DNA from 2 places in the Gordonia sp. LUNF6 genome. Region 2 is predicted to be linked to the other one. Evidence: riboswitches for the same ligand, from Rfam matches in the RefSeq annotation. Region 2 holds a riboswitch; the other holds the start of a gene.
The links. Region 2 has a riboswitch for cobalamin ahead of metE (5-methyltetrahydropteroyltriglutamate--homocysteine S-methyltransferase). Riboswitches for the same ligand answer to the same signal wherever they lie in the genome.
Positions count from the first base shown of each region.

Region 1: linked by a shared signal. The riboswitch ahead of ACK8HH_RS00695 (ABC transporter substrate-binding protein) and the one ahead of metE (5-methyltetrahydropteroyltriglutamate--homocysteine S-methyltransferase) in region 2 are both predicted to bind cobalamin.

Region 1 is NZ_CP178181.1:133,487-140,749, reverse strand. Features, by position in the region: gene ACK8HH_RS00715 (hypothetical protein) at 1-550, opposite strand, end outside; gene ACK8HH_RS00710 ((2Fe-2S) ferredoxin domain-containing protein) at 637-1,371, opposite strand; gene ACK8HH_RS00705 (ABC transporter ATP-binding protein) at 1,371-2,183, opposite strand; gene ACK8HH_RS00700 (iron ABC transporter permease) at 2,180-3,220, opposite strand; gene ACK8HH_RS00695 (ABC transporter substrate-binding protein) at 3,228-4,193, opposite strand; cobalamin riboswitch at 4,222-4,408, opposite strand; gene ACK8HH_RS00690 (acyl-CoA thioesterase) at 4,447-5,247, opposite strand; gene ACK8HH_RS00685 (helix-turn-helix domain-containing protein) at 5,297-5,854, shown strand; gene ACK8HH_RS00680 (TetR/AcrR family transcriptional regulator) at 5,936-6,484, shown strand; gene ACK8HH_RS00675 (MFS transporter) at 6,484-7,263, shown strand, end outside.
Region 2 is NZ_CP178181.1:1,283,628-1,290,890, forward strand. Features, by position in the region: gene ACK8HH_RS06015 (FMN-binding glutamate synthase family protein) at 1-96, opposite strand, end outside; gene metE (5-methyltetrahydropteroyltriglutamate--homocysteine S-methyltransferase) at 242-2,593, opposite strand; cobalamin riboswitch at 2,702-2,936, opposite strand; gene ACK8HH_RS06025 (hypothetical protein) at 3,168-3,617, shown strand; gene ACK8HH_RS06030 (hypothetical protein) at 3,662-4,018, opposite strand; gene ACK8HH_RS06035 (acetyl/propionyl/methylcrotonyl-CoA carboxylase subunit alpha) at 4,150-5,961, opposite strand; gene ACK8HH_RS06040 (condensation domain-containing protein) at 6,176-7,263, opposite strand, start outside.

The DNA of each region.
Region 1 (7,263 bases), 1.2 Mb from region 2:
TGGAACCGTTCACGGTCCTACTCCGGCTCTCCACCGCCAGGACCTGGTCGGCGGCCCCGCGCGGTACGTCGATCACGGTATGCGTGACGGTGATCTCCGCACCTTTGACCGGGCCGGCCTTCACGTGCACACGGACGACGCCGCAGTCGCCGGTGACCTGCTTGCGCGCAGCCTCGAGGTCGACGCCGCCGTCGATCTCGGCGACGGGCTGCACCGACTCGCTGATCGCATCGTCACCATCGGTCGCCGCCATCACGCCGACCCTCTTCGGGTCGATCGTGGTGACCATCGCTCCGGATGCCGCACACTGCGCGGGTGCGATGTCGACGTGTGCGGTGGAATCGGAGAGTTGCTCCGTCATCTGCGCGAGGGCGTCCTTGCTGAGCCGGGCGGTGTGGAAACCGGCGGGCAGTTCGGCCTGTGTCAGCGGCAGCTCGGCGGCCTCGCGCTCGGCAGCGGTGGACGAGCCGTCGGTGCTGCATCCCACCGAGGCGAGCACTGCGCCACCCGCCAGCATCGCCACCGACATCCGGATCGCCCTGCCCGCCATGTGTCCCCTTCGACTGTGGTTTCAGTACTGAATGTACTTGCCGGACATCCGGGCCGTCCCCGGCCGTCTCCGCTCGGGCGTCCGGTTCACCGGCTCGCCGATCGGTCTCCGAACCACTCCCGGATCGGTTCACCTCCCACCAGGTGCCGCTCCACCACATCGGCGACTCGCGCCGCTGTGAGTCCGGCGTACCAGACGTCGTCCGGATAGACCGCGACCACCGGCGCCTGCGAGCAGGGGAACAGGCACCCGGTGAGCGTGATGAGGACGTCGTCGTCGCCGAGCCGCCGGGCGTCGAGTTCGGCGGAGAGTTCCGACTGCGTCTCGGCGCCCCCTCGCGCCGAGCATCGGGGACCGCGGCAGACCAGCACGTGTCGCGCGAACCCGGGAACCGCGTCCCAGGCCTTCGTCGCGAGCGGGGCGGTGGTATCGCGGGCCGGGGCCCCGCCGTCGGCGGCAGCCCGCTCGATCAGATTCGCGTAATCCGTTGTCTGGCAAAGCGATCCGCCGATCCTGATATCCGGCGCGGAGCCCGCCGGGCGGTTCCGCAGCCAGTGCCCGATCACGCGGCGGAACCAAGCGTCCATCTTTCGGTCGGCGAGCGTCTGACCGCTCAGCACCACCACCGAGTCGGCGCCCTCGCGGGCCGCCTCGTCGAGCACCTCGGTGACGGTGTCGGACTCACCGCCCAGGACGGCGGAGCGGAAGACCGTGCCCGGATGGCGTTCGGCGACCTCTCCCAGCGCACGGGCGAGTTCGCCGTGCACATCCGCGCCGCGATCCGTCGGCGCCGTCACGATCACCCAGTCGGCGTCGATCATCACTTCTCCCCGCCTGTGGCCGAAACCACGCCGCACATGACGATCAGTGGCCCGCCGGTGACCGGATGGCGAAGCACCTGCGCGTCGAGGCCGTAGACGTCCGCCAGCAACTCGGGCGTCAGCACCTCGGAGGCGCTGCCCTGCGCACGGACGCGGCCCTCGTCGAGCACGACGAGGTGGTCGCAGTACATCGCGGCGAGTTGCAGATCGTGCAGGGCAGCGAGGACGGTGAGGCCGAGATCCCGGGCCAGCTGCAGCAGGTGAAGCCCGGCCGCCACATCGAGATGGTTGGTCGGCTCGTCGAGGACGAGGACCTTCGGGCGCTGCGCCAGCGCCCGCGCCATCTGGACCTTCTGCCGTTCGCCGCCGGACAGGGTCTGCCAGGTGCGGTGCCGCAGATGCTCGATGCCGAGCGTTCCGATGGCCTGATGCGCCTCGTGCGCGGCGTCTCCGAGCGGCCTGGCCCATCCCCCGGCGTGCGGGATGGTGCCGAGCTCCACAATCTGTTCCACCGACAGTTCCAGGACGGTCGCCGAGTGCTGTTCCACCTCGGCGACGGTGCGCGCGAACTCGCGGCGGCCCAACTCCCGGACGTCGGTGCCGCCCAGCAGCACCTGGCCGGCGTCGGGCCGCTGCCAACGCATCACCATCGACAGCAGGGTCGACTTTCCGGACCCGTTCGGGCCGATCACGCCGGTGAATCGGCTGGCGGGCGCCCGGGCCGTGACGTCGTCGAGGATTCTCCGCTCGCCGCGGGCGAAGCTCACCGCCCGCATCTCGATGCCGGGCATCCCGGTCTCGGTCCCGGTCATTCGGTGCCTCGCTGTCGCCGGAGCAGGTAGATGAAGGCGGGCACGCCGATCACCGAGGTGACGAGCCCGAGCGGCAGTTCCCGCGACGGCATCACGCCGCGGGCGATGATGTCGGCCCAGACCACCACCAATGCCCCGAGCACCACCGCCACCGGCAGGACCCGATAGTGCAGCGGGCCCACGAGAAAGCGCACCATGTGCGGCACCACGAGCCCCACGAACCCGATGATCCCCGACAGCGCCACCAGGACGGCGGTGCACAGCGACACCAGCGCGTAGAGCACCCAGCGAGTGCGGGCCACGTGAGTGCCCAGGCTCGCGGCGGCGCGTTCACCGAAGGCGAAGGCGTCCAGCGTTCGGGCGTGGGCCAGCACGGCGACGATCGTGCACACGGTGACGATCGCGGTCAGCGCGAGGGTGTTCCAGCGGATGCCGGCCACCGACCCCATCGACCAGAACATGACGCGGTCGGCGGTGCCGTGCGGGCCGAAGTAGATCAACGCCGAACTCAGCGCCGCGGCGAGTTGCCCGACGGCGACGCCGGCCAGGATCAGTCTGCCCGGAAGCAGCGCGCCCCCGCGCGTGACCGCGATCGCGAACACCAGCAGCAGCGAACCCATCGCCCCCAGAAACGCTGCGACGGAGACCACTGAGCCACCGGCCATGCTGCCCATGCCGACTCCCGTGCTCAACACCACCACGGCGCCGAGAGACGCACCGCCGGACATCCCGAGGATGTACGGGTCGGCCAGCTGGTTGCCCGTCAACGACTGCAGGACGGTGCCGCAGACCGCCAGGCCCGCACCGATGAGTGCCGCTCCGACCACCCGCGGCAGCCGCAGCTGAACGACGATGTTCTCGTCGAGCACATCGGACGTGCCGATGCCCACGCTGCTGCCGAGCGCTCGCACCACCGTGCCCAGCGGCAGATCGGCCGATCCGACCACGATTCCCAGCGCCATGCTGATCAGCAGCAGGACCGTCAGTCCGGCCAGCCAACCCGCCAGGGCCGGTGTACCGCGGAGCCGTTCGCGCACGCGCCGACTACTTCGCGAGCGCGTCCGACAGCTTGGCGGCGCCGTCGATCAGCCGCGGACCGGGGGTGCTCTCAGCGAACGGGATCACCACGAACGATCCCTTCGCGACGGCCTTCAGGTCCTTGAGCGCCGGGTCGGACTCCAGATACTTCCGCTTGGCGGCGGCCGGATCCCAGTCGGCGTCCACCAGGACGATCACGTCCGGATCGGCTTTGAGCACCGCCTCCCAGCCGGTCTCGGCCCAGTTGCCGGAGAGATCCCCGAAGACGTTCTTCGCGCCGACGGCGTCGATCACCAATTGCGGCCCGCCGTCGCCGGCACCGACGAAGGGCTTGTCGGTCGAGGAATCCCACCACAGAACCGTCTTGCCCCGTCCGGCCGACTTCGCGGTGAGGTCGGCTAGCTTCGCGCGCATGTCGGCGTTCACCCGGTCGGCATCGGCCGTCCGTCCGAAGAGCACGCCGTAGTCGCTGGTCTCACCGGCCACCGCGTCCCAGGACGAGGCCGGACGCTTCGACTTGTCCTCGCAGCCGAAGGGCGACACGTAGGTCGCCACACCGAGGTCGTCGAACGACTGCCGGCTTCCCAGCGCCTTGTCGTCGAAGGCGCTGCTGTACGACGCGGCGATCAGGTCGGGGTGCTTCTCGAGGACCGCTTCGCGGGTGGGGTACTTCTCCGACAGCACCGGGATCTCGCCGTAGGCTGCGGCCCATTGCGGGGCGATGGCGCTGTCGAGGTAGGCGGTGCCGACCAGTTGCCCGCCGGCGCCGACGGCCAGGGCCGACTCGGTGGCCCCCTGGTTGACGGTGATGGCCGCGTCGGCCGGCTTCTTCAGGGTGACGGTGCGGCCGCAGTTCTGCAGGCTGATCGCCGAGCCGTCGGCGCCCGATGCGGGATCGTCGCCGGAACAGGCGGAGACGGTGAGGACGGTGCCGGCGACGGCCAGGATCACCGCGTTCTTCAGGGTGCGCAATGCGACCCCCCTTTCCAGATACTCGTGGAACTTCGGGGTACGCCGCGGCCGGTCTCCTGGCTACACAGGACTGCCGGCGGTCGCACCTTCCCAGATGACGAGCACCCAGTGGCTGGAGTCCTGCACTCCCGGCGACTTCCGGACCTGTTCACAGTGGCGAGTACCGCGCCGGCTTCTCACCGGACTTCCCGAGCACCGTGACGTATCGCCCGAGTGTATCCGGGCACGGCCGGGACACTCGGGCGACCTCGAATCAGGCGGGGTCTTTGAAGTACACGAGCTGGTGCGTGGTCGCGAGGAGCACCTCGCCCGACCAGAGCTGTCCGTACTGGTCGAAGTGACCGTGCCCGAACCGGGCGGCGCGCGCCGTCGCGAGGACGTGTCCGGTTCCATGCGCCTCGAGTTCCTGCGCGGTGGCGTGGAAATACGTGGTCAGGGTGATGGTGCCCGCCGGCATGTAGGTTCCGTGCCGGAGAAAGACACGAGGGTAGAAGACATCGGTCATCGCGGTGAGCGCCGGGAAGTCGAGCGGCCGCTCGGGCCGGTCGCGCAGCCACAACGTCGACGTCGAGTCGGCGTCGTTCCTCCCGTCCATGCCGCCCGCGACGAACCGCTTGTCGTAGTTCTTGGCCCAGGCGATGAAGTCCACGTACTCGCTGACCTCGACCTCCTCGGCGGGCGGTGCGGCCGGAGGCGTCGGCTCGGTGTCGGACCAGGTGTCACGGGCGACGCCGAAGACCGCGGTGCCGGTGGCCGCCACCTGTCCGGATTGGCTGATCGTCACCACCCAGTGCTGATTGGTGCGGTTGGTCCGGACGGGCCGCAGGTCGAGATCCCACTGTCCTTCGGCGATCGGTGCCGCGTAATTGATGGTCAGCGCGAGCGGATCGCCGAGGACGTCGGGCCGCTGCTGGATGCCGTTGACGACGGTCGCGGCCGTGATGCCGCCGAACGGGCCGACCATGTTGTTGTACGCGGGATGCGTCTGCGCGCGGACCACATGGTCCGACGCCGTGGGCGTGAGGGCGATGGCCTCATCGAAAACGTGAGTCATGCGTCGACGGTAACAGAACGATCGTTCTACTCACGCGTACCCTGGGTGCATGGCAACACTCCCCGTCCGCGACCGACTGCTCCTGTCGGCGACTCAGCTGCTCCGGAGCAAGGGAGCCGACGGATTCGGAATGTCGGAGCTCATGGAGCACAGCGGCGTGGCGCGGCGCTCGATGTACCAGCACTTCCCCCGCGGCAAGGCGCAACTGCTGGAGCAGGCCACCGACGAGGCGGCCAGGCACGCCTCGTCGCGCCTCGCGGCCGCACTGTACGGCCGGACCGCTGTGGCGGGTCTGATCGTCATCGTGGACGAGTGGAAGCAGACCCTGGTGCGCCACGACTACCGCCTCGGCTGCCCCCTGGTGGCCGCCTCCACCTCCGCCGCGGAGTACCCGGGTGCGGCCGAGCGCGCCGCCACGGCTTTCCAAACGCTGGCGGGCCAGATCGCCGCGTCCTTCGAGGCCGACGGACTGGCCGCGGACGCCGCCCGACGCGCCGGCGACATGCTGGTGGCAGCCCTCGAAGGCGCCATCATCACCTCTCGCGCCACCCGTTCCACCGCACCGCTCGACGCCTTGTCGGCACACATCCGCGAGACGTGGGGCTGAGCCCTCCGATATTCGGTCGACAGACCTCCGCCAGCCCTGTACAAAAGTACATGTACATTCGTACAGAATTGTGAGGGAGTCATGGCCAAGCACGACCCGGAGGCACGGCGGGCGGCGATTCTCGCCGCGGCGGCGGATCTGGTGGTCGAACTCGGACCGGCCGCGCTGACGCACCGCCGCGTCGCCGAGCGTGCGGGTGTGCCGTTGGGATCGACGACCCAGTACTTCACCTCCATCGACGACCTGCGCACCCAGGCCCTGGAGCGGCTCGCCGCGGAGGTCGACGAAGACCTGGCCGCCGTGCGGAGCAGCCTGGTCGCGGCCGGCGGGTCAGCGGAAGCGCTGGTGGATCAGATTCACGACTACCTCGCCGACAGCCGCGCCGTCGCGGCCGACGTCTCGCTGATGTCGGCGGGCCTGTTCGATCCCGAACTGCGCGCGCTGTCGCTCCGCTGGCAGACCAATCTCGTCGAGATCTTGAGCGATTACGTCGGACCCGACAACGCGCTCGCCCTCGCGATCGTCTCCGACGGCGTCGTGATGCACGCGGCATTGCACAACACCGTCGTCTCCAAAGACTTCCTGCACACTCTCGTCGCGCCGTTCATGGCGCAGAAAAGACAACCGTGATGACTGCCTCACCCACCACGGGGAGCACCGGCTACTCCACCGTCCGCGCCTGGCTCGCGACCGCTGTGTTGAGTGCGAGCCTGCTCGTGATCGTGATGGATATGACGATCCTGAACATCGCTCTTCCCGCGATGTCGGCCGACTTGGAGCCCACCGCCTCCCAGCTGCTATGGATCGTCGACGTCTACTCGCTGGTGCTCGCCGGGCTGCTCGTCCCGGCCGCATCGTTGGCCGACCGCTGGGGACGCAAGCGGATGCTGTTGGCCGGGTACGCCGTCTTCGGCGCCGCATCGCTGCTCGTCCTGGTCGCCGAGTCGGCGACCGCGGTGATCGCCATCCGCGCCCTCCTCGGCATCGGCGGCGCGTTCATCATGCCGACCACACTGTCGACGATCCGCGTCCTGTTCACCGACGCGCGCCGGCGGGCGCGCGCACTCGCGGTGTGGTCGTCGGTCGCCGGTCTCGGTGCGGCGATCGGCCCGCTGGTCGGCGGTTTCCTGGTGGAGCACTTCTCCTGGCAGTCGGCTTTCCTCGTCAACGCTCCGCTGATGGCGCTGGCCGTGGTCGCCGGGGTCTTCCTGCTCCCCGAGTCGCGGTCGGCCGACCCGGGAGTCTGGGACTGGCTGGGCATCGCCCTCTCGTTCTCCGGCATGGTGCTCCTGATGTGGTCGGTGAAGCACTTCGGTGCCGAATCGAGTCTGCTGGTCCCCGAGGGCTGGGCCGCGTTCGCCGCAGGAGTGCTGCTGCTGACCGTCTTCGTCCGCCGCAGTCTGCGCCAG
Region 2 (7,263 bases):
GCCGGTGACGAATAGCCACCACGGGGAGACCAGGACGAGTGTCGAGGACACCGCGGCGAGAACCCACGTCGCGGCAACAGCCAACCATCTGAGCATCGTCTCCACCTCTTGTCGCGGGCACCGCCGGTCGGGGAATCGGGCGGCTCCCACTGTAGTTCGGACGCGGCGGTACCGGAGGCAGGACGGGCCGCACCGGATCCATCGGTCACCGGTGAGCGGTGTCCGATGGATCCGGTCGCGATCAGGTGGCGGGCACCGTGGCCCGATCGGCGGCGATCTCCTCGCGGACCCGGCGGGCGGCGTCGACCATGTTCCGCAGCGCGGCGGTGACCTCGTCGGTGCGGCGGGTCTTGAGCCCGCAGTCGGGATTGACCCACAGCCGGTCGGCGCGCACCGCGTCGAGCGCTTCACGCAGCGACGCGGCCATCTCATCGGCGGCCGGCACGCGTGGCGAATGGATGTCGTAGACGCCCGGACCCACCTGGGCGGCGAAGCCGGCCGCGTCGAGGTCGTCGAGGACCTCCATATGGGAGCGCGCCGCCTCGATGGAGGTGACGTCCGCGTCGAGCGCGGCGATCGCACCGATCACCTCGCCGAACTCCGAGTAGCACAGATGCGTGTGGATCGCGGTGGCGTCGCCGACCCCGCCGGTGGCGATACGGAAGGCGGTCACCGCCCAGTCGAGGTACGCCGCGCGGTCGGCGGTCCGCAGCGGCAGCAGTTCGCGCAGTGCCGGTTCGTCGACCTGGATGATCGGTACCCCCGCGCGCTCGAGATCGGTGGTCTCGTCCCGGATCGCGAGAGCCACCTGACGCGCGGTCTCGGCGAGCGGCTGGTCGTCGCGGACGAACGACCACGCGAGGATCGTCACCGGGCCGGTGAGCATGCCCTTGACCGGCTTCTCGGTCAGGGACTGCGCGTAGGTGATCCAGCCGACCGTCATCGGCGACGACCGCCGGACGTCGCCGAACAGGATCGGCGGCCGGACGCAGCGTGACCCGTACGACTGGACCCAGCCGGCGGCCGTCGCGAAGAAGCCGTCGAGTTGTTCGGCGAAGTACTGGACCATGTCGTTCCGCTCGGGTTCCCCGTGGACGAGGACGTCCAGACCCACCTGCTCCTGCAGGGCGATCACCGCGGCGACCTCCTGCTCCATCCGGGACCGGTAGGCCGCCGAGTCGATGGTTCCATTCCGCAGCGCGAGGCGCGCCTTGCGGATCTCGACCGTCTGCGGGTACGAGCCGATGGTCGTGGTCGGCAGGACGGGCAGGCCGAGCGCGGCGTCCTGCGCCTCACGGCGGTCGGGCGCGGGCGAGCGGGTCCAGTCGGCCGGAGTGAGCCCGGCGAGGCGTTCGCGGACCGCGGCGACGTGTACGCGCGGGTCCGCTGCCCGGGACGCCAGTGCCGCGCGCGCCGCCTCGAACCGGCACGCCTGGTCGTCCCGGCCGTGCGCCAGGGCCCGAGCGAGCGCGGCCACCTCGCCGAACTTCTCTTCGGCGAAGGCCAGCCATCCGTGCAGCACCGGGTCGAGTTCGAACTCGTCGCGCACGGTGTACGGGACGTGCAGTGTGGAACACGAGGTCGAGACCGCGAGGGCACCGGCGTGCGCGCGCAGCGACTCGAGTGCGGCCAGCGCCGCGTCGAGGTCGGTGCGCCAGACGTTGCGGCCGTCCACCACGCCGGCGACTACCAGTTTTCCGGTCAGATCGGCGGCGCGGACGGTGTCCGGAGAGCCGGTCACCAGGTCCACTCCGACGCCCTCCACCTCGGTCCGCGCCAGTGCCGCGAGACGGTCGCCCGCATCGCCGAAGTACGTCTGCACCAGGATCCGCGGGCGCGTCCGGACAGCCGACAGCACACTGTAGACGCGTTCGGCGAGGTCGGTGAGACCGTCGGCCTGATCGGTCACCAGCGTGGGTTCGTCGATCTGGACCCAGTCGACACCGGTCTGGGCCAGGCGGCCGAGGAGATCGGTGTAGAGCGGCAGGAGATCGTCGATGCGGGTCAGCGGTGCCGGGCCGCCGTCGACCGCCTTGGCGAGCGCGAGGAAGGTGATCGGTCCGATCACCACGGGACGGGCGGGCACGCCCTGAGCCTGCGCCTGAGCGATCTCATCGAGGACTGTGCCCGGGTCGAGGGTGAACTCGGTGTCCGGACCGATCTCCGGAACCAGGTAGTGGTAGTTGGTGTCGAACCACTTGGTCATCTCCAGCGGTGCGATGTCGGGGCCCGGGCCGCCGGCGGTGCCGCGGGCGGCGGCGAAGTAGCGGTCCAGCGGATCGTCGATCGCCGCCACTCGCGGTGGCAGCGCGCCGAGCATCACAGCGGTGTCGAGCACCTGGTCGTAGTACGAGAACGTGTTGACGGGCACCGAGTCGAAACCGGCGTCGATCAGTCTGCTCCAGCTGTCGCGGCGGATGCCCGTTGCGACCCGGGTGAGCGCGGCGGCGTCGATCCGGCCCGCCCAATAGGCTTCGACCGCGCGCTTGAGCTCCCGGTTGGCGCCGATCCGGGCGACGCCGGGGACGGTGGCCGTGAAGCCCGCAGAGTGGGTGGTGCTGGTGTCGGTGGTGATAGTCGTGTCATCGGACATGACGTGTTCTTCTCCTGCATGAGTAGTTCGAGCCGTCGCCATACCGGGCGCTGCGAACCGCAGTTCGTCAGTCGCCCGTTTCCTCGAGGCGGACAGCCATCGGGCGCGGATGCGCTCGATACATCCGGCAGGTCTTCGGGCTCGTCGGCGCGCGGGCCAGGAATGGAGCCCGCTTCTACTGGCCGTCGCTTCCCAGGCGCCGCCGCCGGTGAGCCGTGGCTCGGGCGGGGCGGTCCCAGTGCGTGTGACGGCGGTCGTTCCGACATACCGCTGCGGGTCAGCTCCGGAGTCTCACCGGATTCCCTCTTCGCGGGCGGTCGCTGCCGTCGGCAGCGAACTCGCGTCGACGCCCGGCGGGAAGCAGGGGCTCCATAGTGATCCCGGCCGGGCGAACCAGTTGCAGTTATCGATGGTAAAGGACCGGGTATCATTGGGCAGCATGGGATCCGGCGGTGATTTTAACTCCGGCGGACCGGCTCATCCGGTCGCTGGGATCATCCTCGTAGCCCGTGGAGACGAGCGGAATCCCGCAGGTGACGGCGATGTTCCGACAGAACAGCGACTGATGGCCTGCGTGTCAAGTCTGGGCGCCGGCGGCTGCAAGGACATCTATGTGGCGCTCGGCGCCCGCGTGGTTCCGGCGCCCGACACCTCGTCGACGACGCTCTATCTCCCCGAGTGGTACGACAGTCTCGACGCCTGCTCGAGTGCGGCGCTGAAGTTCGTCGATCAGCATCCGAGTCTGGCGGGGGCGGTGATCCAGACCCTCGACAGCCCGGATGCCGGTTCGATCGCCGTCGCACGCGTCATCGAGGCCGCCGCCGACTGCCCGACGAGTCTGTGCCGCGCGGCGTTCGGCGGCCGTCCCGCCCAACCCTTCTACCTGGGAGCCGAACGCGTTCGCGAGGCCATCGCGGAGCTGGGGGCGGGACTGCCTGCCGTGCGGTATCTCGTCGCGCACCGCGACGACATGGTGCTGGTCGACTGCACCGATCTCGGGAACCCCGCCGACTCGCCCCTCTGAGCGCCGGCCTGAATGCGCGGCGACCTGGATGCGCGGCGTCCGGGTCAGCGGCCCGGCAGTCCGGAGCGCAGAGCCGCCGCTTCGACGTCGAGCAGTGCGCTCGCGCAACGGGTGGCGGGATCGACCGCGGCCGCGAGCGCGGCGTCGTAGCCGTCGCGGGCGAGGCCGGCCACCGACCCCGCGGCGTCGACGCCGATCAGCGCCGCGAGTTCTCCGGTGGTGGGAACGCACACCGCCCACGTGAGCCGCGACTCGTCGGCCCACGCGGCGTCGGCGGCTCGGATGTACTCGACCGGATCGCCGACGCCGAGGAGCTCGAGCGCGGGCACATCGGACAACCGCTCGTCGTGCCGCAGGGCGCGCAGATACCACGCACCGGCGTTGATCTCGACAGCTTCCATGACGGGTCCTTCTCGTTCGCTCACGAATCGGCCGGATCCGGGCGCGTGCACGGCTCCGAAAACGGGCTGTGCCGTTCCTCCTGACTCGACATCGGTCAGGCGGAACGGCACAGCCGGAGGTGTATCCGGTTCTACTTGATCTCGAGCAGCACCGTGCCCTGGGTGACCGCGGCACCGGCCTCGGCGGACAGGCTGGTGATGGTGCCGGCCTTGTGCGCAGTGACCGGGTTCTCCATCTTCATGGCCTCCAGGACCACGACCAGGTCGCCCTCGGCGACCTCGTCGCCCTCACCGACGGCCACCTTGACGACGGTGCCCTGCATCGGCGCGGTCACGGCGTCGCCGGAGGCAGCGGCGCCGCCGCCCTTCTTGCGCGTGCGCGACTTCGGCTTGCGGCGGATGGCGCCGTTGGTGCCGCCACCGCCGCCCAGGTTGAGATCGCCGGGCAGCGAGACCTCGACGCGGCGGCCGTCGACCTCGACGATGACCTTCTGGCGCTGGGTGTCGTCCTCGTCGTCGAGCGGCTCACCGCCGGTGAAGGACTTGATCGGGTTGTCCCAATCGGTCTCGATCCACTTGGTGTAGACCTCGAAGCCCTCGACGCCGTTCTCGTCGGTGCTGCCGATGAAGGCGGGGTTCGACACGATGTGGCGGTGGAACGGGATCACGGTGGCGAGGCCGTCGACCTCGAACTCGGCCAGTGCGCGGCGGGCGCGCTCGAGTGCCTGGGTCCGGTTCTCGCCGGTGACGATCAGCTTGGCCAGCATCGAGTCGAACTGACCGCCGATGACGTCGCCCTGGCGGACGCCCGAGTCGACGCGGACGCCGGGGCCGGAGGGCTCGCGGTAGACGGTGATCGGGCCGGGCGCGGGCAGGAAGCCTCGCCCGGCGTCCTCACCGTTGATCCGGAACTCGAAGGAGTGACCACGCGGGGTCGGATCCTCGGTGATCTCCAGGGCCTTGCCCTCGGCGATGCGGAACTGCTGGCGCACCAGATCGATGCCCGAGGTCTCCTCGGTGACCGGGTGCTCCACCTGGAGTCGGGTGTTGACCTCGAGGAACGAGACGGTGTCACCCTGGACCAGGTACTCCACGGTGCCCGCGCCGTAGTAGCCGGCCTCGCGGCAGATGGCCTTCGCGGAGGAGTGGATGCGCGCCCGCTGCTCGTCGGTCAGGAAGGGAGCGGGGGCCTCCTCCACCAGCTTCTGGAACCGGCGCTGCAGCGAGCAGTCACGGGTTCCGGCGACGACGACGTTGCCGTGCTGGTCGGCGATGACCTGGGCCTCGACGTGTCGCGCCTTGTCGAGGTACTGCTCCACGAAGCACTCGCCGCGACCGAATGCCGCGACGGCCTCGCGGGTGGCCGACTCGAACAGCTCGGGGATCTCCTCGACGGTGTGCGCGACCTTCATGCCGCGGCCGCCGCCGCCGAAGGCGGCCTTGATCGCGACCGGGACGCCGTACTGCTTGGCGAACTCGACGACCTCGTCGGCGCCGGCGACGGGATCCTTGGTGCCGGCGGCCATCGGCGCCTTCGCGCGCTCGGCGATGTGGCGTGCGGTCACCTTGTCGCCGAGGTCACGGATGGCCGACGGGGGCGGGCCGATCCAGGTGAGACCGGCGTCGATCACGGCCTGTGCGAAGTCCGCGTTCTCCGAGAGGAAGCCGTATCCGGGGTGGACTGCGTCAGCGCCGGACTTGGCGGCGGCGTCGAGGACCTTGTCGAACACCAGGTACGACTCGGCCGACGTCTGGCCGCCGAGTGCGAACGCCTCGTCCGCCAGCTGCACGAACAGTGCGTCGGCGTCCGGTTCGGCGTACACGGCGACACTGGCGATGCCTGCGTCCTTCGCGGCGCGAATCACGCGAACGGCGATCTCACCGCGGTTGGCGATGAGGACCTTCTTGATGGTCGTCTGACTGATCTCAGCGGAACTGGTCACTGGCACTCCTGTGGCACCACCGGTCAGGCGGTGCCGTTGTCGGGGACGGCTCTCACCATCCGGGGTCGACGGGCTGCGTCTCGCGCGGGATTCTCCCGCTCGTGGCGTCCTACACGTGGCTCGCATCAGACGGGCAACGTGATTTCCGCGACTCAGATTAACGCACCGATCAATTGCTCGGTACGACGCATCTCACGCAGGTCAAGAAAATTGTCTACCCGGCTTCGGCTGTACGCGCGAGTAGGTCCGCGAAACGGTCGAGGAAGACGGGAACATCACCTGCGGTTTCGGCGGGATAGCGAGCGTGCATCCGCAGGCCGCCGGGCGTCCGGTTGACCCACACGTAGACCTCGTCGTCGGCATAAGAATGGCTGCGCAGGACCCGTGCGGCACCGTCGTCGGCGGCCTGGGCACGCGGTGCCCCGCGCGTGTCCATGTACGAGACCACCGTATGCGGCGAGCCGGTGACGCCGATGAGATCCGCCACACGAAGGAACGGAAGCTCGCTTCCGTGCCGCGAAGCGCTCAGTTCCGCGGTGCTCCGCCGCGACGCCTCGGCGGGCGTGGGATCGTCGGAGACGTCGATCACCAGGGGCGCCAGACCGACGAACCAGCCCAGCGAGTGCAGCCACGAGCGGTCGGTCCGTGTATGCCGGGGCATGATCACGGCGAAGTCGTCGGCGCCGCTGGTCTCGCGGAAGGCCACCGCCATCGCTCCCAGGATCCCGCCCACCGGGGACGCGCCCGAGGCGGCGCAGAAGGCCTCGAAGCGCGTTGCGCCTGCGTCGTCGAGGAGCAACCGGGTGCGCGCGAGCTGGACCGGCCCGGTGCCCTCCTCGGCGGGCCCCGCCCGACCGGGGGTCAGCAGGGGGTTCGGTGGCAGTCGGCCGCCGAACCGGGCGACGAACTCGGCCCATGTGCGCACTGCGCGGTGCTCGGGGTCGGCGACGTCGGCGGCGCGGCGCTGGGCGTCGCTGAAGTCGAGGTAGCTGCCCGTGGGCTCGAGAGCCGGTGGACGACCCTCGCGGGCCGCCCGGTACAGCTCCGACAACTCGTGATGCGCATTGACCAGGGAGTAGCCGTCCACCAGCGAGTGGTCGGCGGCGAAGAACAGGGTGAAACTGTCCGGTCGCGCCACGGTCGCGAACCGGTACGCCGGCCAGTGCAGAGGGGCGGTCGCGCGGTCGAACGATCCCGCGATCTGCTCGAGGAGCAACGGCGTCTCGGTGTACCAGCCGATGCGTGCCATCTTGACCCGGACGGTGTCGGGCTCGGTGGTGTAGCGCTCCGTGCGGTAGCGGG